4 regions of the Pseudoflavonifractor intestinihominis genome follow, and region 2 is predicted to be linked to each of the others. Evidence: predicted binding sites of a transcription regulator. Region 2 holds the regulator's gene; each other region holds the start of a gene.
The links. The regulator HrcA, encoded in region 2, represses chaperone genes, less so after heat shock. The targets are predictions, from matches to a motif close to TGTTAGCACTCNNNNNNNNNGAGTGCTAACA.
Positions count from the first base shown of each region.

Region 1: WMO64_RS09890 (Hsp20/alpha crystallin family protein) is a predicted target of HrcA. The motif match lies at 3,187-3,217, and genes of this name have one in related genera.
Region 3: htpG (molecular chaperone HtpG) is a predicted target of HrcA. The motif match lies at 2,551-2,581, and genes of this name have one in related genera.
Region 4: WMO64_RS01055 (co-chaperone GroES) is a predicted target of HrcA. The motif match lies at 2,236-2,266, and genes of this name have one in related genera.

Region 1 covers NZ_JBBMFK010000014.1:77,561-83,376, forward strand. The annotation lists gene WMO64_RS09880 (hypothetical protein) at 1-2,062, shown strand, start outside; gene WMO64_RS09885 (hypothetical protein) at 2,122-2,577, shown strand; gene WMO64_RS09890 (Hsp20/alpha crystallin family protein) at 2,650-3,093, opposite strand; gene WMO64_RS09895 (LysR family transcriptional regulator) at 3,656-4,534, shown strand; gene WMO64_RS09900 (zinc-dependent alcohol dehydrogenase) at 4,698-5,606, shown strand; gene WMO64_RS09905 (hypothetical protein) at 5,581-5,760, shown strand; gene WMO64_RS09910 (FAD-dependent oxidoreductase) at 5,806-5,816, shown strand, end outside.
Region 2 covers NZ_JBBMFK010000005.1:25,767-31,582, reverse strand. The annotation lists gene WMO64_RS04415 (MBL fold metallo-hydrolase) at 1-113, shown strand, start outside; gene hrcA (heat-inducible transcriptional repressor HrcA) at 348-1,409, shown strand; gene grpE (nucleotide exchange factor GrpE) at 1,427-1,993, shown strand; gene dnaK (molecular chaperone DnaK) at 2,181-4,052, shown strand; gene dnaJ (molecular chaperone DnaJ) at 4,118-5,284, shown strand; gene WMO64_RS04390 (phospholipid carrier-dependent glycosyltransferase) at 5,447-5,816, shown strand, end outside.
Region 3 covers NZ_JBBMFK010000013.1:38,441-44,256, forward strand. The annotation lists gene WMO64_RS09215 (glycerol dehydrogenase) at 1-1,067, opposite strand, end outside; gene WMO64_RS09220 (ATP-binding protein) at 1,276-2,475, shown strand; gene htpG (molecular chaperone HtpG) at 2,626-4,539, shown strand; gene WMO64_RS09230 (stalk domain-containing protein) at 4,602-5,813, opposite strand.
Region 4 covers NZ_JBBMFK010000001.1:218,400-224,215, reverse strand. The annotation lists gene WMO64_RS01065 (S-layer homology domain-containing protein) at 1-1,121, shown strand, start outside; gene WMO64_RS01060 (diacylglycerol/lipid kinase family protein) at 1,137-2,102, shown strand; gene WMO64_RS01055 (co-chaperone GroES) at 2,318-2,602, shown strand; gene groL (chaperonin GroEL) at 2,722-4,350, shown strand; gene WMO64_RS01045 (flavodoxin domain-containing protein) at 4,677-5,213, opposite strand; gene WMO64_RS01040 (hypothetical protein) at 5,273-5,816, opposite strand, start outside.

The DNA.
Region 1 (5,816 bases), on a different contig from region 2:
GAAGTTCTCCATGGACACCGGCCGGATGGAGACCTTTTACTCCATCACCGACCCGGCTTTTATCTCCCTGCTCCTGGGCGACCTGCAGAACGCGGGCTACATCGCCGAGGATGAGCGGGGCGCCCGGCAGTATCTGGGCACGGAACTGCGGGGGCATGTGTTCCAGAAGTACCTGCCCGGCCAGTTCTTTACCTTTGGCGGCAAGTATTACGAGATGCTCCGGGTCACCAGCAGCGGCCAGGTCCTGGTCCGCCGCGCCGCCGACCACATCTCCGGCCGCCCCGCCTACCGCCAGCTCCGCACCTACCGCATCTCCAACCTGACCGACTCCCAGACCATGGGCGACCGGATGGACATTGCAGGCCTCCACATCACCAAGCAGTACGCCGACATCTCCGTGGAGACCCCCGGATACTGGAAATTGAGCGGATACAGCCGCTTCGCCTCGGGCAGCACGGTCTCCGTCAACGGCGTGCCCCAGCGGCGCTACCACGCCAAACAGCTGCTGCGCATCGACCTGCCCGACCGGGATGACCTGCTCACCGACAAGGTCTGCGGTACAGTGGCCCTCCTGTTCAACGAGGTTTTCCGCACGCTCTTCGCGGAGAACCAGCCCTATATCGCCGCCGTGGTCCCCGGCCAGGCCCAGGCCCCCGTGACCTACAGCCTCCACGTGGAGGGCAAACCGCCCCAGGGCAGCCGCTCCATTTATATCATCGAGGACAGCCAGTTGGATCTGGGCCTCCTGGTGGCGGTGCAGCGGAACCTGGACAGGATCTTCTCCATCATCTGCGACTATCTGGACTGGCATACCGCCGCTCTGGAGGCCAGTCTCAACCCGCCGCCCCAGCCTCAGCCCCAGCCCGCCCCGCCGGAGCCCCAGCCCCAGGCGGAGAAACCCGCCTCCTTCTGGAAGCGGCTCAGGGACAAGATCGCCGGCTTCTTCACCCGGCTGTTCCGCCGCAAGCCCAAGGAGCAGGAGGAGCCCGGGCCGGACTCCGGGGAGGTCCCGGAGCAGGCCCCTGTGGCCGCGCCTGAGCCGGCGCCCCAGCAGGAACCTGAGGCCGCCCCTGTGCCGACGGCGGAGCAGCCTCAGGAGCAGGCCGAAGCGCCCGATTCCCGGCGGGAGGAAGAGGAGCCTGTGGCCCACCTCAGCTCGTCCGCATCCTTCTCCTTCGAGCCCGACCAGGCCAGGGCGGAGAGCGGCTCTCGCCTGGAGCGCAAGCCCTATCACCTGCGCTACTATCTGCTCTACGGCGGCACTCAGGTGCCTGAGCAGCTGGATGTGGACGGCACGCTGGACTTTCTCCGGGCGCTGGGCTTTGGCGGCAGCGGCCTCAAGCAGGCCCGGGACGGCCGGGATACCGCCGAACAGATCAAGTCCGGCAGAATGACCGACCTGGCCGGCGCCCGGCGCTGCGACTTCTGCGGCGCCATTCTGACGGGCACGGAGTACGAGGTCCTGGCCGACGGCCGGGAGCGGTGCATGCCGTGCAGCAAAACCGCGGTAAAGACCGAAGAGGAGTTCCGGGAGATCTACCGCACCGTTGTGGAGAACCTGAACGTGTTCTTCGGCGTAACCATCTCCGCGCCAGTCCGTGTGGAGATGGTCAACGCCAAAAAGCTCCACCGGCGGCTGGGCAAGCGCTTTGTGCCCACCGGCGATTTTGACGGCCGGGTGTTGGGCGTGGCCATCCGGAGCAAGGACGGCTACTCCATCCTGGTGGAAAACGGCGCGCCCCGGATGCAGTCCACCATGACCATCGCCCACGAGCTCATCCACATCTGGCAGTACCTGAACTGGGACCAGAAGGAGATCCTCCGTCTCTACGGAAAGGACCGGCAGCTGGAGATCTACGAGGGTATGGCCAAATGGGGCGAGATCCAGTACATCTATCTGATCGGGGAGCCCGAGGCCGCCAGACGGGAGGAGCTGAACACCCTCATGCGGGATGATGCCTACGGCAGCGGCTTCCGGCAGTACGTGGAGCGGTATCCCCTCTCCACGGAGATCCAGCTGAAGGGAGAGACGCCCTTCCTGGACAAGCACCGGCCGCTCTAACCCCCGCGTCCGCCCAAAAACCGCCCGGGAACCCACCACAACAGGAGGAAAACCGTCCTATGAGACAGAAAATGATCCGTCTGGCCGCTCTGGCCGCGGCCGCCGTCCTGACCCTCTGCCTGCTGAGCGGCTGCGCCTCGTCGGGCGTGAAGAACACCCTCTCCCGGTTTGAGGCCGCCTGTCAGAACCTGGATATGGAGGAGATGCTGGCCTGTGTGGACCCCACCGTCTCGGGCCCCATCCTCAGCGCCATGGAGCTGCTGGGGATCGAGGACACCAGCGACACCCTGGACCGGCTGGTGGCCGCGCTGGGCCTGTTCGGCGACGCGGGGCAGCGGACCGAGGAACTGCTCCAGTCCATCCGTATCACCCCCCGCTCCTACGACTTCAACAGCGCAAAGGACAGCTGCACGGTGGACGCCGACTTCAGCTGGGACGGCAGCGAGGCCCAGCCCGTGACCATCCGTATGGTCCTCAAGGAGGACGTCTGGTATATTTCCGGGCTCTCCCTCTGAGCCCTTCCCCCGAGACACAAAACAGGGGCGCCGCCGCTTGCGCGGCAGCGCCCCTGTTCTCTTTTTACCGGATTACCCGATGGCAATCGTGGAGCTCTTGGGCAGCTCCTGCTTGCCCTGCTTGGGCATGGACAGCTTCAGGATGCCGTCCTCATACTTGGCGGACACATCCTCGGGCTTCACATCGCCCACGTAGAAGCTCCGGCTGCATGCGCCGGCGTAGCGCTCCTGACGGATGTACTTGCCCTTCTTGTCGCTCTCGTCCTTATCCAGGCCCTTGGCGGCGCTGACGGTCAGGTAGCCATCCTTCAGGTCCACGTTGATCTCATCCTTCTTGAAGCCGGGCAGGTCGATGTCCACCTCGTAGGTGTTCTCGGTCTCCCGCACATCGGTCTTCATCAGGTTCTTGGCGTGCTTGCCATACAGAGGGCTGCGGCCGTTCCACACGGGGAACATACCGAAGTCATCATCAAAGAAATCATCAAACAGGTTCTCACCAAAAATGCTGGGCAACATAAGTCATTCCTCCATTCGTATCACTTATTCTTTGCCCTGCGGGGAGGAACCTTTTGGGCTCCTCTCTTGGAACAACTATGTTATAGCACCACGGTTTAGCGCTGTCAATAGGAGACTGCTAACGTTTACAAAGGATATCATGTTTGTTCATAAAATATGCGATTTCTCCCGCCGGGCCCAAGGAGGGTATAGGCTCCGATAATTCCGCACAGCGTTAAAAGCTCTCCCTCGATATGGCGGCGTTGACCGGGCCGTCCGTTCCCCCTCCAGTCCCCCGCAGCCCCGGCCTTTCGCTGTTTGCAATCCGCCCCCTTCCCTGATATAATTTTTATAAAATCCACCGGGCGTGGAGCGCGCCTGTAAAATGCAGGGGCCTCATTGTTGCAGAATACAGACCGACTCATACCGGATCTGCATGGTTCCCCATAAGTGGGCCCGTCCGCTCCGGGCTTCGCGCCGAAGGGGCGCAGACCAGGGGGCTCCGGTCCGGACGCGCCTCCTGCGGCCCCGTCCGCCCTGTGGAACGGCGTGATATGCAATGAATATTCAGAGGTGATGTGTGATGACAATTGAAATGCTCCAATATTTCATCTGCACAGCTTCTTATGAGCACTTCTCCCGGGCGGCCCAGCACCTGTTTATCTCCCAGCCCAATCTGAGCTGGCAGATCGCCAAGCTGGAGGAGGAAGTGGGGTGCAAGCTCTTTGTCCACCAGGGGCGGGGAGTCAAGCTGACGGACGCGGGAAAATATTTTTATGAGGCCGTAAAAAACGTACCGGACCTGGTCGCCGCCGCCTGCGAGGGCGCAAAAGCCAGAGCGCAGCAGCTCGACAGCATCTCCATCGGCATACTGGAGGGACAGCTTCTGAACAACGCCCTGGCCGTCATTCAAAGCCAGTACCCCTCCGTCCGGTTCAGAATCGAGAAGAGCAGCTTCCGTAGCCTCCGCAACGGGCTGCAGAACGGCCTGTACGACATCATCATCACGCTCACGTTCGACGTCTCGGAAATGAAGGACATCACCTGCCTCACCATGCCCTCGGGAAACAGCGTCATCGCCATCAACCGCTTCAATCCCAAAGCGTCGGCCTGTATGGACGTCCTGAAGGGGCTGGAGGAGGAGACGCTCCTTGTCATCTCCCCCGAGGAGTCCCCCATTGGGTACAGGCACACCATGCAGATGTGCCGGGACTTGAATATCCCCCCCAGCCGCATCCAATACGCGTTTTCCATTGAGGAGCTGCTTCTGGGCGTGGAGACAAACGCCGGATATGCTTTTGTTGACAACACCATCCAGTTGCAGCAAGATCCCAACATCTTCTTTCTCCCCATTGGGGAAGGCGTGGGCAACGGGATCTGCGTTGCATATAAAAACAGTTCTGCCAGCAAGCTGATCCAGGAGATCGCAGACGACATGTCCAGATTCTTGACAAAAGCATAGTGTCCCCCCGAGGGTTGCCGCACCTGCGCAAGGTGCGGCAATTTTTTGTTCCCCGCGCCTGATCTATTCCGTTTTTACATGGATGGCCGCCATACGGAATTGGACATCCCGCCGGAAATATGGAAAGCTATTGTTATCCAATTAACGAAAGGAGTCCCCCCCTATGAAATGCGCGGTCTTTACCGGAAAGCAGGAGATGACCATCGAGGAACGCCCTATTCCTGTCCCCGGTCCCGGTCAGATGGTGGTCAAGATCAACTACTGCGGCATCTGCGGCACTGATGTGGAGGCCTTTAACCACTGCACCGGCACTCCTCCGGCTCCTCCCATTGTCCTTGGCCATGAAAACGTCGGCACCATCTATGCCATCGGCCCGGACGTCAAGGGCGATTTCAAGGTGGGCGACCGGGTGCTGTGCGGTCCCCCCAAGGCCTGCCCTGAAATGTGCCCCGAGTGCCAGCGCGGACTCACCAACCTGTGCCTGAACGGCTTCCCCCGCACAAACGGCATCGGCGGCCCCGACGGCGGCTATTCCCAGTACATGCTGGTGTGCCATGCCAACAATACCATCATCGTCAAGGTGCCGGAGGGCGTGGACCTGAAGGACGCCGTGCTTTTTGACGTGATCTGTGTCTCCCTCCACGCCATCCGGAAATCCAAGTTCCGCATGGGCGACAATGTGGTCGTAAGCGGCACCGGCCCCATCGGCCTGGCCGCCATCCAGCTGCTGAAGGCCGCGGGCGCCGGCAAGATCGTGGCCCTGGGTACCAATCCCGCCAAGTGGCCGCTGCTCCAGGAATATGGCGCCGACTATTTCGTCAATGCCAAAGAGCTCACCGGCGACGACCTGCGCAACGAGGTCCAAAAAGTGCCTGGGCGGCCAGCTGGCCCACGTGGGATACGAGTGCGCCGGCAATTCTTCCTCCATCGCAAATCTGGTCTACTCCTGCGTGAAGCCCGGCGGCCAGGTCATGATCGCCGGCTCCTCCATGGAGCCCATGCCCGTGGTCCCCGGCCGCTACCAGATCACGGAGATCGACATCGATATGTCCTTCATCTACACGGAAGATGAGGTGGAGATGTATCTGACCCTGCTGGCGGGCAACAAGATCAGGTTCCCCAAGATGGTGACTTCCGTGGTGAGCCTGGAGGACTGCGCCGAAAAGGGGCTCCTGCCCGAGGGCAGACGGGGCCAGATCAAGATCTTGATCGATCCTTCGCTCTAAATTAAGAGATACGTGTTCTTAATAACAGGAGAAAGGAATTTGGATATGCGATTCCC
Region 2 (5,816 bases):
TGGCACAGGTGTACACCGGCCACTGCACCGGCGGCCCCGCCTTTGCCCTGCTCCAGGAGGAGCTGGGGGAAAAACTGACCTATCTCCGGACCGGCCTGACCCTGGAATTCTGAATCGCCCCATCTGCCGCCGCGGCAGGGACGGAACTTCCGCCTCTGCTGCGGCGGTCTTTTTCCCTTCTCCGCCGGTTCTTAGCAATCTTTCCTCCCATCTGCTTTCCCTGTTCCCAAATTTTTTCTGTTCACAAATCATTTACAACCAACCTATTGACAATATCGGGGGATGGTGGTACATTTACGTTAGCACTCAGGAAGTATGAGTGCTAAAACAAGAAGGGAGGCAGCACGATGGATCTGACAGACCGAAAGAAACGCATTCTGCGGGCTATCATTGATAACTATATCGAATCGGCGGAGCCGGTGGGCTCCAAGACCATCGCCGAGTCCTCCGGACTGGATGTCTCCTCCGCCACCGTCCGCAACGAGATGGCCGACCTGGAGGCCATGGGCTACCTGGAGCAGCCCCACACCTCCTCCGGGCGCATCCCCTCCCCCAAGGGCTACCGGCTCTACGTCAACGAGCTGATGGACGACTACCGCCTCTCCGTCCAGGAGACCCAGCGGATCAACCAGGCCCTGCGGATGAAGATGCAGGAGCTGGACCGGGTCATCGACCAGGCGGGACGGATCGTCTCCCAGCTGACCCAGTACCCCGCCTTCGCCCTCTCCTCGGGCATGGAGCGGGTGACCATCAAGCGGTTCGACCTGCTGATGGTGGAGCGCAGCGCCTTTATCATCGTGGTGATGACGGACACCAACGTGGTCCGCAACCGGCTGGTGCGGCTGCCTACTGATCTGAGCGAGCCCCAGCTCCAGCTGCTCAACACCCTGCTCAACACCACCTTTACCGGACTCACCCTGGAGGAGATCACCCCCGAGCTGATGCGGGTGGCCCAGCACGCCGCCGGCGACTCCTACGGGCTGATCAGCCTGGTGGTCTCCTTTGCCATCGAGGTCCTGGAGGAGCTGGAGCACCGGAAGGTGCACACGGCGGGCATCGCCCATCTCCTCGAGCACCCCGAATACCGCAGCCTGGAGAAGGCCCAGACTCTGATGAGCTACCTCTCCGAGGACAACGACCCCAGCCGCTTCCCCGTCCCCAAGGACAACCCCATGAGCATCCTCATCGGCCCGGAAAACGTAGCCGACGCCCTGAAGGACACCAGCGTGGTGGTGGCCAGCTATGACATCGGCGAAGGGATGCGGGGCGTCATCGGCGTGGTGGGTCCCACCCGTATGGATTACGCCAAAATCACCGCCCGCCTGTCCTATCTGGCCCAGGGCCTTTCCAAGCTGTTCGGACAGAGCGAGCTTCCCCCCGTGGAAGAGAACCATGACGGCAAGAAATAGGAGTGAGCACATAAGCTATGAGTAAAAAGGATAAGGAAAAGGAGCCCGTCTCCCAGCAGGAGACCCCCCAGGCCCCCCAGGAGGAGGCCGTGTCCCAGGCCGGAACGGCTGACGCCCCCGACAGCGCCCAGCTGACCGCCGCTCTGGAGTCCGCCGAAAAGGCTATGGCCGCCCTGAAGGAGAAGGAGGACCAGTTCCTCCGCCTGGCCGCCGAGTACGACAACTACCGCCGCCGCAGCCAGAAGGAAAAGGAATCGGCATGGAACGACGCCAAGTCGGAGACCGTGCTGGCCTTCCTCCCGGTGTACGACAATCTGGAGCGGGCCCTCAAGCAGGACACCGCCGACGAGGCCTTCAAAAAGGGCGTGGAGATGACCATGACCCAGCTGCGCGACATCCTCAAGAAGCTGGGCGTGGAGGAGATCCCCGCCCTGGGTCAGCCCTTTGACCCCAATCTCCACAACGCGGTGATGCACGTGGAGGATGACTCCGTGGGCGAAAACACCATTGTGGATGTGTTCCAGGCCGGCTTCAAGTCCGGCGACAAGGTGGTCCGGTTCGCTATGGTAAAAGTGGCGAATTAAAGAGAAGCGCTGAGCCGTCGTGAGCAGCCCGGATGGACCGGAGCGAGGGCGCGAAACCGAAGGGCCGCACAGCGGGCCTGTTTCAAGCCTGAGCCGCAGGGAAGCCGGGTGTCGCGAACAGGCGAAGCGTGACACCACCCATTCCACTCGTTAAAAAACAATTTCGATATATTGGAGGAAAAACACTATGTCTAAGATTATTGGTATCGACCTTGGTACAACCAACAGCTGCGTCTCCGTCATGGAGGGCGGCGAGGCCGTCGTCATCCCCAACGCGGAAGGAAACCGCACCACCCCCTCTGTCGTCGCCTTCTCCAAGGACGGCGAGCGTATGGTGGGCCAGGTGGCTAAGCGCCAGGCCATCACCAACCCCGACCGCACCGTGATGTCCATCAAGCGCCACATGGGCACCGACTACAAGGTGGACATTGACGGCAAGAAGTACACCCCCCAGGAGATCAGCGCCATGATCCTTCAGAAGCTGAAGGCGGACGCCGAGGCCTATCTGGGCGAGACCGTCACCGAGGCGGTCATCACCGTCCCCGCTTACTTCTCCGACTCCCAGCGTCAGGCCACCAAGGACGCCGGCCGCATCGCCGGTCTGGACGTGAAGCGTATCATCAACGAGCCTACCGCCGCTTCCGTGGCCTACGGCATCGATAAGGAGAAGCAGGACCAGAAGATCATGGTCTACGATCTGGGCGGCGGCACCTTCGATGTGTCCATCCTGGAGATCGGCGACGGCGTCATCGAGGTTCTGGCTACCTCCGGCGACACCCACCTTGGCGGCGATGACTTCGATCAGCACATCATGAACTGGATGGTGGACGAGTTCAAGAAGGAGTCCGGCATCGACCTGTCCGGCGATAAGGTGGCCATGCAGCGCCTGAAGGAGGCCGCCGAGAAGGCCAAGATCGAGCTGTCCGGCGTCACCTCCACCGCCATCAACCTGCCCTATATCACCGCCGACGCCACCGGCCCCAAGCACCTGGACCTGACCCTGACCCGGGCCAAGTTCGATCAGCTGACCGCCGACCTGGTGGAGCGGACCGCCGGTCCTGTCCGTCAGGCTATGAGCGACGCCGGCCTGTCCTCCTCCGACCTGTCCAAGGTCCTGCTGGTGGGCGGCTCCACCCGTATCCCCGCCGTGCAGGACATGGTCAAGAAGCTCACCGGCAAGGAGGGCTTCAAGGGCATCAACCCCGATGAGTGCGTGGCCATGGGCGCCGCCATCCAGGGCGGCGTGCTGGTGGGCGACGTGAAGGGCCTGTTGCTGCTGGATGTCACCCCCCTGTCCCTGGGCATCGAGACCATGGGCGGCGTGATGACCAAGCTCATCGAGCGCAACACCACCATCCCCGCCAAGAAGAGCCAGATCTTCACCACCGCCGCCGACAACCAGACCTCCGTGGAGGTCCACGTGCTCCAGGGCGAGCGTGAGATGGCCCAGTACAACAAGACCCTGGGCCGCTTCAACCTGGACGGCATCGCTCCCGCCCGCCGCGGCGTGCCTCAGATCGAGGTCACCTTCGACATCGACGCCAACGGCATTGTGAACGTGTCCGCCAAGGACCTGGGCACCGGCAAGGAGCAGCACATCACCATCACCTCCTCCACCAACATGTCCAAGGAGGACATCGACAAGGCCGTCCGCGAGGCCGAGCAGTTCGCCGCTGAGGACGCCAAGCGGAAGGAAGAGGTGGACGTGCGCAACCAGGGCGACCAGATGGTGTACCAGACCGAGAAGGTCATGGAGGACCTGAAGGATAAGCTGTCCGCCGAGGACAAGAACACCCTGGACGCCGCTCTGAACAAGCTGAAGGACGCTCTGAAGGGCACCGACACCAACGCCATCAAGACCGCCACCGAGGAGCTGGGCAAGGCCTTCTACCCCATCAGCGAGAAGCTGTACAGCCAGGCTGGCGGCCAGCAGGCCGGCCCCGGCCCCGACATGGGCGGCGCGGGCTTCGGCGGCGCTCAGGCCGGCCAGAGCGATAACGGCGACCCCAACGTGGTGGACGCCGACTACAAGGTCGTGGACGACGACAACAATAAGTAATTTCAACTGGGATATCAGGCGGGGGCTTGTCCCCCGCCGTTTCCCGCGTAAAGAGGTGAACTCCCATGCCAGATCAGAAACGGGATTATTATGAGGTCCTGGGCGTGTCCAAGAGTGCGTCGGACGACGAGATCAAGAAGGCCTACCGCAAGCTGGCCAAGCAATACCACCCGGACCTGAACCCCGGCGATAAGACCGCCGAGGCCAAATTCAAGGAGGTCAACGAGGCCTACGAGGTCCTGTCCGACAAGGACAAGCGGGCCAAGTACGACCAGTTCGGCCATGCCGGCGTTGACCCCAACTTCGGCGCGGGAGCCGGAGGACCCTTCGGCGGCTTCTCGGGCGCCGACTTCGGGGACATCGACCTGGGCGACATCTTCGGCTCCTTCTTCGGCGGCGGATTCGGCGGCGGCTCCTCCAGCAGCCGGCGCAACGGCCCCATGAAGGGCGACACCCTGCGGGCCGGTGTGACCATCACCTTTGAGGAAGCTGCCTTCGGCTGTGAGAAGGAGATCATCCTCAACCGGGAGGAGTCCTGCGACACCTGCCACGGCACCGGCTGTGAGCCGGGCACCACCGCCGAGATCTGCCCCAACTGCCGGGGCACCGGCACCGTCCGCATCCAGCGGGGCGGCGGGGCCTTTACCTTCGCCACCACCACCACCTGCCCCAAGTGCGGCGGCACGGGCAAGATCATCCACCAGCCCTGCAAGACCTGCAACGGCTCCGGCTCGGTGCGCAAGCAGCGCAAGATCACCGTAAAAATCCCCGCCGGCATCGACAACGGCCAGGCCGTGTCCCTGCGGGGTCAGGGCGGCGCGGGCCGCAACGGCGGTCCTGCCGGAGACCTGATCATCAGCGTCACCGTCCGGCCCCACGCCTTCTTCAAGCGGGACGGCACGTCCGTCTACATGGAGCAGCCGGTGTCCTTCCTCCAGGCCACCCTGGGCGCAGAGCTGGAGATCCCCACCATTGACGGCAAGGTGAAGTGGACCCTGCCCGAGGGCACCCAGCCGGGCACCACCTTCCGCCTGCGGGGTAAGGGCATCCCCTCCATCAACGGCAGAGGCCGCGGCGACCAGTTCGTCACGGTCCAGGTCCAGGTCCCCAGGAACCTGAGCCGGGAGCAGAAGGAGGCGTTGCACGCCTATGGCCAAGCCATGGGCGAGATTCCAGCGGACCATGAAGACGGCCTGAAGGGCTTCTTCGACAAGAAGCGGAAGAAGAAATAACCCCCCACCCCTGCGGTGCGGAGCATATGCCATAAAAAATAGAGGGCGGACTTTGGTCCGTCCCCTATTTTTTTGCGCCGATCTATGGTAGAATGACTCTGTGTTATGCCCTACGGCGGAGATGTCCTCCACCCCCGCCCATTCTGTCTCCGGAGGTCTGCCATGATGAACCTCATGCAGTATATCACCCCCACGCTGGTGCTCCCCATCGTGGTCCTGGCCGCCATGTTCTGCCTGCTGAGCTACTACCGCCACGCCATGTCCCCCCGGACAGGCACCCTGGAGTGGGTCACCGCGGCCAGCCGCACCCCCCGCCCCCTGTCCTTTCCCCGCCGCCGGTTCCCCATGCGGCGGAAGGACGCCCTGCCCCTGCTGCTGCTGACAGCGGTGTACGCCTTCACCGCCTTCTGGAACCTGGGATCCTTTACCAACCCCCAGTCCTTCTGCCAGCTCTCCGCCGGTCAGACCGTCACCTTCACTCTGGCCGAGCCCACCGCCATCTCCCGGGTCATGTACTACACCGGCCTGAATA
Region 3 (5,816 bases), on a different contig from region 2:
TCGGCGGTCAGAATGGCGGCGCACACCTTGTCGGCGGTGATCTCCATGGGCATGTTGTAGATGCACCCGCCGGGCACGCAGGCGGCCTCTGCCACGGCCCGGATCGTCTCCATATCGGCGTCGGCCAGGCCCAGGCCGGCCAGGGTGGTAGGCAGGCCCACGCTGTTGCAGAAGCCCAGCACCTCTTCGATCTGATCCATGGGGGCGTTCTGGAGCACCAGCTGGGCCAGGGTGCCGAAGGCCACCTTCTCGCCATGGTACATGCCCCTGGTCTCGGGGGCCACGGTGAGGCCGTTGTGGATGGCGTGGGCGGCGGCCAGGCCGCCCGACTCAAACCCCAGCCCGGACAGGTAGATATTGGCCTCAATAATGTTCTCCACCGCCCTGGTGCACACCCGGCGCTCCACCGCCAGCTTGGCCTTCAGTCCGTCGGCAAGCAGGGTGTCATAGCAGGCCCGGGCCAGCACCAGGGCCGCGTTGGTGGCCTGTCCCCCCGCGTTGCTGACGGCCCGGGCATCCGCCGCCGCCCTGGCCTCGAACCAGGTGGACAGGGCGTCTCCCATGCCGGACACCAGCAGCCGGACCGGCGCCTTGCTCACCACGTCGGTGTCCACCAGCACGATATTGGGGTTGGAGGGCAGCTGCAAATACCGGTCAAAGACCCCGTCGTCGTGGTAGAGCACCGACAGGGACGAGCAGGGCGCGTCGGTGCTGGCGCTTGTGGGGACCACCGCCACCGGCTTGCCGCCGTAATAGGCCAGGGCCTTGGCGGTATCCAGAACCTTGCCGCCCCCCACGCCCACCACCACGTCGGCCTCCAGCCGGGCCATGGCGGCCTTCATGCGCTCGATCTCCGTCCTGGAGCACTCGCCGTCAAAACACTCGAAATGGACCTCGCAGCCGCCGGCCCGGAAGCCCGCCTCCAGCCGCTCCCCCATCCGCTCGTAGCCCGACCGGCCTATGAGCACAAAGGCCCGCTGTCCCAGCGGGCGGATATGGGCGCCGATCCGGTCCAGCTCCCCCTGTCCCTGAATGTACTTTCCCGGTGCAATGATGATGTTGGCCATATGTCAGCGCTCCTCACTGTACGGCGGCCTGGCCGCCGCGCTTTTCTGCTATATCAAAGCACCCTGAGTATATATTTATGATAATTATTTGTCAATCTTTCGCCGGGATTTTTTACAATTTTCCCCTGCTTCCCCGGCGGACAGCCCATTGACAACCGGTGCCGCCGCGCATAAAATGGAAAAAACACACGTCCGGGAGGGACCAGATATGACATTGGAAGCGCTGCGGTACGCCCTGATGGGGATATCCGCTTATCGGAATATGATGGACGAGCCCCTGATGAAGGAGGTCTCCGCCCTGCTGGAGGCCATTGGCGGCGGCCGGGGCGGCGAGGCCCTGGAGCGGTACTCCGGCGTGTTCTACCGCCTGCGGCAGGAGGGGTATGAGACTCTGGGCGGCTGGCTCCACGACAAGCTCCGCTATGAGGACGGCCCCTATCCCCGTCTGGTGGAGCGGGGCGGCGAGGACAAGGAGCTGACCGCCGCAGCGGAGCGGGATGTGGAGGTGCTCAGCCAGCTCTCCGGCCTGAGCGGCGGGCTGATCCTCAGCAAGATCGGCGCCCTGCTGCCCCCCGATGCGGCCACGGTCCCCGCCAAGCTGCCCCGCTGGAGCGGCGGCGTACCCTTTGACTTTGCCTCTCTGACCGAGTTCTACCGCCGCAGCGGCGCGGGCCTCTTTGCCCGCAACCGGGCCTTCCTGTGGGAGGAGGGCGCCCTGCGCCCGGTGGACAACCCGGACTGCACCGACGGCGCGGAGCTCATCGGTTACGAGCGGCAGCGGGACAAGGTCATCGCCAACACCCGGGCCATGATGGAGGGCAACCTGGTCAACAACGTGCTGCTCTACGGCGACCCGGGCACCGGCAAGTCGGTGACCGTCAAGTCCCTGCTCACGGTGCCCGGCTTTGAGGACCTGCGGCTCATCGAGGTGCGGAAGGAGGAGCTGGGCGAGCTCCACGACCTGATCCCCACCCTGGCGGGCCGGCGGCACAAGTTCATCCTCTTTATCGACGACCTGGCCTTTGACCAGGACGACAAGACCTACTCCGTCCTCAAGACCATCCTGGAGGGCGGCCTGGAGCGCCGTCCCGCCAACGTGGCGGTGTACGCCACCTCCAACCGCCGCCACCTGGTGCGCCAGACCTTCTCCGACCGGGCCGGGGACGAGGTGGACCGCACCGAGACCATCGCGGAGAAGACCTCCCTGTCCGAGCGGTTCGGCCTGCGCATCCCCTATCTGGCGGTGGGCAAGCCGGAGTTCCTGGACATGGTGGAGCGGATGGCCGACCTGTACGGCGTCTCCATGGACCGGGACACCCTCCGGGCCGAGGCGGTGAAGTTCGAGATGCACCATCCGGGAAGGACGCCCCGCACCGCCCGGCAGTTCATCGCCAGTCTCAGCATGTAATCTGTCCTCTTCGGGGGCAATTTGTAAATTTTCTTTGAACCCCCTTGAAAATTACAGTACGAAGGATTATCATAGCGTTAGCACTCAGAAGTTCCGAGTGCTAACGCTATGTTGTTGATACGCATCTTTTTATATATGGAGGCAGATATCATGGAAAAGAAACAGTTTCAGGCGGAATCCAAGCGCCTGCTGGACCTGATGATCAACTCTATCTACACGCACAAGGAGATTTTCCTCCGTGAGATCATCTCCAATGCCAGCGACGCCATCGACAAGCTGGCCTACAAGTCTCTCACCGATGACAAGGTGGGCCTGAACCGGTCCGACTTCAAGATTGTCCTCACCCCCGACCAGATCGCCCGCACCCTGACCATCAGCGACAATGGCATCGGCATGACCAAGGAGGAGCTGGAGGAGAATCTGGGCACCATCGCCCGCAGCGGCTCCCTCCAGTTCAAGCAGGACATGGACCAGGACAAGAAGGCCGACGTAGACATCATCGGCCAGTTCGGCGTGGGCTTCTACTCCGCCTTCATGGTGGCCGACAAGGTCACCGTCACCAGCAAGGCCTACGGCTCCGATCAGGCCTGGCGCTGGGAGAGCGAAGGCGCCGAGGGGTACACCATCGAGCCCGCGGAGAAGGCCGGTGTGGGCACCGACATCGTGCTCCACATCAAGGCGGACACCGACGACGAGAAGTACGGCCAGTACCTGGAGCAGTACCGTCTGGACGACCTGGTGAAGAAGTACTCCGACTACATCCACTACCCCATCCAGATGCTCATGCACAAGTCCCGCCAGAAGGAGCGCCCCGCCGACGCCGGCGAGGACTACAAGCCCGAGTGGGAGGACTACGACCAGTGGGAGACCCTCAACTCCATGGTTCCCCTGTGGCAGCGGCCCAAAAACGAGGTGACCGCTGAGGAGTACAACAACTTCTACAAGGAGCACTACGGCGACTGGGAGGACCCCATGTCCGTCATCCACGTCCACGGCGAGGGCCAGGTGGAGTACAAGGCCATGCTCTACATCCCCGGCCACGCCCCCTATGACTTCTACACCCGCGAGTACGAGAAGGGCCTTCAGCTCTACTCCTCCGGCGTGCTCATCATGGACAAGTGCGCCGACCTGCTGCCCGACCACTTCCGCTTTGTCCGCGGCGTGGTGGACTCCGCCGACTTCTCCCTCAACATCTCCCGTGAGGTGCTCCAGCACACCCAGGTGCTGAAGATCATCGCCACCAACCTGGAGAAGAAGATCAAGGCCGAGCTGCTCAAGCTGCAGAAGGACGAGCGGGCCAAGTATGAGACCTTCTGGGCCGCCTTTGGCCGTCAGATCAAGTACGGCGTGCTGGAGGACTACGGCATCCACAAGGACATGCTCAAGGACCTGCTCCTGTTCCACTCCTCCAAGGACGGCAAGCTGACCACCCTGGCCGAGTACCGCCAGCGGATGCCTGAGGACCAGCAGTATATCTACTACGCCTGCGGCGAGAGCGTGGACCAGATCGCCCGCCTGCCTCAGGCCGAGCGGATCCTGGACAAGGGCTATGAGATCCTCTATCTCACCGAGGAGCCCGACGAGTTCATCATGAACGGCCTGGGCGCCTGGGACGAGAAGTCCTTCAAGCCTGTGACCGACGAGGACGCCCTGCCCCAGACCGACGAGGAGAAGGCCGCCTCCGAGAAGAAGGCGGAGGAGAGCAAGGACGTGCTCACCTTCGTGAAGGAGACCCTGGGCGACAAGATCAAGGAGGCCCGGGTGTCCAAGATCCTGAAGTCGGGCGCGGTGTGCCTCACCGCCGACGGCCCGGTGACCATTGAGATGGAGAAGTACTTCTCCCGCATGGACCCGGAGCGTGCCCAGGGCATGAAGGCCCAGCGGGTGCTGGAGCTCAACCCCGACTCGGGCGCCTTCGCCGCCCTGCGGGAGGCGGTGGACTCCGACCCGGAGAAGGCCAAGAAGTACGCCGAGCTGCTCTACGACCAGGCCCTGCTCATCGCCGGCCTGCCGCTGGAGGACCCTGCCGCTTACACCGAACTGGTGTGCAGCCTGATGAAGTAAATCGGAAAACAGAATGCCGCCCCGGCGCCGATGGCGCCGGGGCGGCGTTTTCTATGCTGTGATTACCCCTCGTAGGGCTTGTCTGTCTCGATGTAGACGCCCAGCTCAGCGCTCCAGCTCACGTTGAAACCCAGCGCCTGGCCCAGGTCACGCAGCTTGTAGTAGGTGTACCCGCCGCCGGCGTCGTCGGTGAGCAGGATGGCCTCCAGAGCGGCGGCAGAGCCGTTCACGTTGGTGGTAGCGGTGGAGTCCTGATAGCTCCGGTTGCCGCTGAAGGGGGTGGACATCTCAGAGCCGTTGGCGGTGTAGGCCTGGCCGGTAACCAGGTTCACCGCGCCGTCCCAGCCCACGTTGAACTGAGCGGCGGTGCCGTTGAGGGCATAGGCCACGTCACGCACCTTCACATAGTTGGTGTCGTTGCCCTTCTCGTCCTTCAGAGCGTACATCTGGAACTCCACGGCCACGCCGTCCACCTTCACGGACTGGGTGGAGGCATAGGCGGTCTTGGCGGGGGTGGGGGGCGTGACGCCGCCGCCGGTCCAGACGGCATAGGTCACGTATTCGCCGGCGCTGTCATAGATGCTGGTCAGAGTACCCCAGTCAAAGGTCTCCTGCTTGAGCTGGAGGGGCTTACCGTACTGATCCTTAAACTGGGAGACAAGGGAGCTGGCCGCAGCCGTATCGTCCATATACACCCGGAATCCCTCAAAGGCGGGCTCATCCCGCTCCACCAGGATGCTGCCGCTGTTCAGGGTATAGCTGTCGTTTACAGTCAGGCCGGTGGTGGTGATAGAGCCGCCGGTGAGGGTCAGCTTGAAGCAGGAGAAATAGGTTGAGGTGATGGCGGCGTCGGTCAGCGCCAGGTCGCCCAGCGTGAGCTGATGGCAGGAGAGACTACCCCCGCCCTGGATGGTCACCGTGGGCTGGTCCTCCAGGGTCTTGCCCATCTTATAGATGGAATCCATGGTATTGACGCTGTTGCTCGTGCCGCTGGTCAGCACAAGGGTGAAGGACTTGTCCAGATTACACAGCTGGAAATAGCCGCTGTCGCCATAGGGATTGTCAGGGGTTGCGATGTTAAGCCCGTTGAAGGTCATGGTATAGTTGCCGTCATAGCTCCAGCCGGCGCCGCTGGCAGGGACGTCATAAGAATAAAAGGTTTCGCCGAAGCGGAAGCCCACCCGGGTTTCACCCATGGCATCCGCCAAGGCAGGGACGGACAGCCCCAGGGCCAGAGCCATGGCCAGAAACATGGATAGAAATTTTTTCCTCATAAA
Region 4 (5,816 bases), on a different contig from region 2:
CCCCCGCCGCCCTGGCGCTGGAGATCAAAGGCACCTACACCGAGGGCATGGCCACCGCCACCGACGGCTCCACGTGGGGCTACGTCAACGCCTCGGGTATCGTATCCATTCCCCTCCGGTTTGAGGAGGCCTCCGACTTCTCCCTGGGCGTGGCCCGGGTGAAGGAGGACGGCAAGTACGGCCTGCTGCGGCAGGACGGGCTGTGGCTGCTGGAGCCTCTGTACGACAGCCTGACCCCGGTGGACTGCGGGGTGTACATCGCCCGGCGGGAGGGCGTGTGGGAGCTGCTGTCCGTGGTGCCTGTACCCGGAGAGAAGGGTGCCTCCCACCAGCTGTATACCGGCGCCAGCTCCATCACCGTGGAGCAGGGGACAAAGGGCAAGGAGATCGTGATCCGCTGGGCCGACCGGGACAGCGCCCGAATCAGCCTCTCCTCCCTGCCCCAGGCGCTCTCCAACCTGGGGGTGCCCTTTGCATCCTTCTCCCTCCGCTCCGGCCGCATCGCCGCCTTCTCCGACGTGTCCGGCAAGGACTGGTTCGACCTGTGGGTGGACCTGGCCTATAACCTGGGCCTGATGGAGGGCCCGGGGGACGGCACCTTCCAGCCCTACAGCACCCTCACCGTGGGCGAGGCCCTGAAGATGGCCGCCGTGCTGGACAGCACCTACGCCGGCAGGACCTTCTCCAGCGGCGGCGACCCCTGGTACACCAACGCGGTGAACTACTGCCTGACCAACGGCATCATCACCGACACCACCTTCAGCAGCTACACCCGGCCCATCACCCGGGCCGAGCTGGCCCTGGTACTGGCCGCCACCGCCCCCGTCCGGGAGGCGGACGACGTCAACGACGCCGGCCGGGTGGCCTCCTCCATCCCCGACGTGGCCGGCGGCGACTTTGCCGCCAGCTCCATCTACGCCCTGTACGCCAAGGGCATTGTCAGCGGCAGCGACAAGCAACTGACCTTCCGGCCTGAGGCTGTCATCACCCGCAGCGAGGTGGCCGCCATGGTGGCCCGCATCGCCCGGCCGGAGCAGCGCATCCTCCTCTGGCCCGCCAACGACTCCCCCGCCTACTACCGTGCCGCCGGGGTCCAGCTTGTCTCCTCTACTTTTTCATAAGGAGCTGAGCGTGCTTTGAAGCACCTGTTCATCATCAACCCCGCTGCCGGAAAACACGGCAGCACCGACGCCCTCACCGCCCAGATCAGAGAGATTCTCGGCGGCAAGGGGCTGGACTACGAGATCGCCTTTACCAGCGGCGCAGGCACCGGGGAGACCCTGGCCCGGGCCGCCGCCCAGACGGGAGCGCCGGTGCGCATCTATGCCTGCGGCGGAGACGGCACCCTCAACGAGGTGGTCAACGGCGCCGCCGGATATGACAACGCCGCCGTCACCAACGTGCCCAAGGGCACAGGCAACGATTTTCTGAAGATCTTTGGGAAGGACTACCGGGCCCGTTTCTCCGACCTGGCCGCCCTGGCGGAGGGGCCCCAGGCCGCCCTGGATCTGATGGACTGCAACGGCAAGCTGGGTCTGGGGGTCATCTGCGCCGGCGTGGACGCCCGGGTGGCCGCCGACGTGTATAAATACAAGGCGCTGCCCCTGGTGTCCGGCGTGGGGGCCTACATCCTGTCCCTGGTGGTCAATGTGTTCAAGGGCCTGACCCGCCCCACCCAGATCCGCGTGGACGGCCAGACCCTGGACGGCCTGAGCACCATCATCTGCATCTGCAACGGCCGGTACTACGGCGGCGGCTTCATGCCCGTGGGAGACGCCCAGCCCGATGACGGCGTGCTGGACATGCTGGTGGTGCCCAAGGTGAGCCGCTTCACCTTCTTCCGCCTGGTGGGCAAGTACGCCAAGGGCCTCTACCGCCAATGTCCCCAGGTCATCCGGGACTTCCACTGTCAGGAGATCTCCTTCACCTCCCCGGAGGAGCTGGTGGCCGTGGTGGACGGCGAGGTCATGCGCTCCCGCAGCTTTACGGTCCGGCTGTCCGGGAAGAAAATCAACTTTTTTTACCCCTCCGACGTATTTTGGCGTGAAAGTTTACAGACTGCTAACAATTGCGAGCACTCATTTTCTGCAGCATCCCGTTAGAGTGAGAAAAACGGAGCTTTCAGTATTTTGAGTGAGCTATTTTTAAAAACGCTGGATTTTACCTGAAATTCGGGTGAAAATCCAGCGTTTTTTTACTTGCACATTTTGCGTTCCAAAGCTATTATTATAGATGCGTTAGCACTCCGGTAAAATGAGTGCTAAGACATGAGATAGTTTACAAATATATGCTTCATATATGCAAGGAGGAACCAGCTATGAATCTCAAACCCCTGGCTGATCGCGTGATCATCAAGATGGTGGAGGCCGAGGAGACCACCAAGAGCGGCATCATCCTCACCGGCTCCGCCAAGGAGAAGCCCGAAGTGGCCGAGGTCATCGCCGTCGGCCCCGGCGGCATGGTGGACGGCAAGGAAGTCGTCATGACCGTGAAGGTGGGCGACAAGGTCATCACCAGCAAGTACTCCGGCACCCAGGTCAAGGTTGAGGGCGAGGAGTACACCATCGTCCGTCAGGGCGACATCCTGGCCACCGTCGAGTAACAAGAAGCGCTGCGCCGCCGCGAGGCGTGTGAAGCGTCACTCCGGCGTCCCGGCTGCCAAGCCCCGTGATGGGACGCATTTCACCCTGAACTTATCTCACAAATTGGAGGTTTTTCATTATGGCTAAGATTATCTGCTACGGCGAAGAGGCCCGTCACGCTCTGGAGCGGGGCGTGAACCAGCTGGCCAACACCGTGAAGATCACCATGGGCCCCAAGGGCCGCAACGTGGTGCTGGACAAGAAGTTCGGCGCTCCCCTGATCACCAACGACGGCGTGACCATCGCCAAGGAGATCGAGCTGGAGGACCCCTTTGAGAACATGGGCGCCCAGCTGGTGAAGGAGGTCTCCACCAAGACCAACGACGTGGCCGGCGACGGCACCACCACCGCCACCCTGCTGGCTCAGGCCATCATCCGCGAGGGTCTGAAGAACCTGGCCGCCGGCGCCAACCCCATGGTCATGAAGAAGGGCATTGCCAAGGCCACCACCGCCGCCATTGACGCCATCAAGGCCAACAGCCAGAAGGTCAACGGCACCGCCGACATCGCCCGCGTGGGCGCTGTCTCCTCCGGCGACGAGACCATCGGCAAGCTGATCGCCGAGGCCATGGAGAAGGTCTCCAACGACGGCGTCATCACCGTGGAGGAGTCCAAGACCGCCGAGACCTACAGCGAAGTGGTCGAGGGCATGCAGTTCGACCGGGGCTACATCACCCCCTATATGGTCACCGACACCGAGAAGATGGAGGCTGTCCTGGACGACGCCCTCATCCTCATCACCGATAAGAAGATCTCCAACATCCAGGAGCTGCTGCCCATTCTGGAGCAGGTCGTCCAGTCCGGCAAGAAGCTGCTGGTCATCGCTGAGGACGTGGAGGGCGAGGCCCTGTCCACCCTCATCGTCAACAAGCTGCGCGGCACCCTGAACGTGGTGTGCGTCAAGGCCCCCGGCTTCGGCGATCGCCGCAAGGAGATGCTCCAGGATATCGCCACCCTGACCGGCGGCACCGTCATCTCCTCCGAGGTGGGTCTGGAGCTGAAGGAGGCCACCATGGATATGCTGGGCCGTGCCCGTCAGGTGAAGGTCTCCAAGGAGAACACCATCATCGTGGACGGCGCCGGCGACAGCGAGGCCATCAAGGCCCGCGTCGGCCAGATCCGCGCTCAGATCGAGACCACCACTTCCGACTATGACCGTGAGAAGCTCCAGGAGCGTCTGGCCAAGATGGCCGGCGGCGTGGCCATCATCCGTGTGGGCGCTGCCACCGAGGTGGAGATGAAGGAGAAGAAGCTCCGCATCGAGGACGCCCTGAACGCCACCCGCGCCGCTGTGGAAGAGGGCATCGTGGCCGGCGGCGGCACCGCCTATGTCAACGCCGTGCCCGCCGTGGAGAAGCTGCTCGCCGAGACCGAGGGTGACGAGAAGACCGGCGTGCGCATCATTGCCAAGGCCCTGACCGAGCCCATGCGCCAGATCGCCACCAACGCCGGCATCGACGGCTCCGTGGTGCTGGAGAACGTGAAGAAGGCCGACAAGGTGGGCTACGGCTTCGACGCCTACAACGAGACCTATGTGGACATGATCTCCGCCGGTATCGTGGACCCCACCAAGGTGACCCGCTCCGCTCTGGAGAACGCGTCCTCCATCGCCGCCACCCTGCTGACCACCGAGTCCCTGGTGGCCGACAAGCCCCAGCCCGCCGCTCCCGCTGCTCCCGCTGCTCCCGACATGGGCGGCATGTACTAAAAAATAGCCGCTGACCCTTGATACCGCTGGATCTTCTGTGGCTGGTGTCCCCGATTTACACCAAATCTACACCAATTCAGCGTTTGATAGGCAGAATATCAGCCCGCCGGTTCCTTTCGGAGCCGGCGGGCTGATCATGTTTATGTATCCACTTTTCAGTCGTGACCACAAGAACTCTGGTCGTAAATTCTTCAGACTGTAAGTATCTGAAAATCACTCAATGCCATTTTGGGGATAGCTGCTAACGGGTTTGGATCACTGACCCCTGTACGCGATCAGATGCCCATCGGCCGCTCTGGTTGAAGGCACTTCTTTCCCAACATATCTTATCCGCGCAGGATCTCTCTGACGATGGGAGCCAGCGCAGAGAGATCCGTGAAGTCCACCTGTTTTCCGTAAGTCTCCAGCAGCGCCTGGTCCTCAGCGGACCTCTGCCGCGCCGGCTTCCTGCGCAGGGAGAAGCACATTGCGGCCATCATGGCCCGGTGGCGTGGGGACAGAACGGCATAGTCAATACCGCCCCGGAGGTGGAAGAGAACGGCCCGCTCCGAAAGCTCCGGCGGCAGCTGCTTTTGAAGTGCCGCGCGAATATGCGCCCGGTTCTGCGGCTCCGCAGGGTCGGCCAGACCCACAGTGGCCACGATCAGCCGCTGGCCATCCCCGAGGGAAAGTCCTTTCATTGCCTGCTTGAGCCCCAGCACCCCGCCGGCATAGAGCGCCCCAAGATAGACAAGGATACTCCCCTCAGCCAGCCTGTGGAATTCCCCACAGGGGATGGCGGGCAGGCCGGTGAGCCGGGAGAGCTCCTCCGCATACCGGCGGGTCGTGCCGTATTTGCTGCCATAGACGATGAGCCCATCCATCTGTGAAAATGCCTCCCTTTGCACAGCGCATTTATCCAGCCCTGCGGTAAAATTTACGTTTACGACAGAGCGGCGATGATCTTCTCCATGGCGGCGTAGCTGGGCATGGCGGCCACCTGGGTGATCTCCGCGGCCAGGTGAGGGACGCCGAAGTGGTCTTCGTCGGCGTCCGTGCCGGATACCTCGGTGCGGAAGCCGTGATTTTCCCAGGCCAGGCGCTGGACCTCCTCGTCCAGCAGGGCGTCGATGCCCGCCTCTCCTGCCTCATCCAGGGCGATGTAGACATGGGAGGACCAGACGGTGGGGGTGGGATAGAGCAGCACGATGTCATCCTTCAGCTGCGCCCAGTCCTCCGGGTTCTCCACAGCGAACTCCAGCAGCTGGTTCTCATAGCCGGCGATCACAGGCTTGGCCCCCATGCCGGTTTTGAGGAACTGGTCGAACAGGTCAGAGGAGGACGCCTCCATATAGCCCAGCTTTTCGAAGATGGCCTTCAGGCGGGGCAGCACGGCCTCCACACTGTCCGCATCCGCCACCCCGCCGCACAGCACATTGGCCAGCAGCCCCGCGAACATATTCCCGGAGTTGGAGCGCACAGGGTCG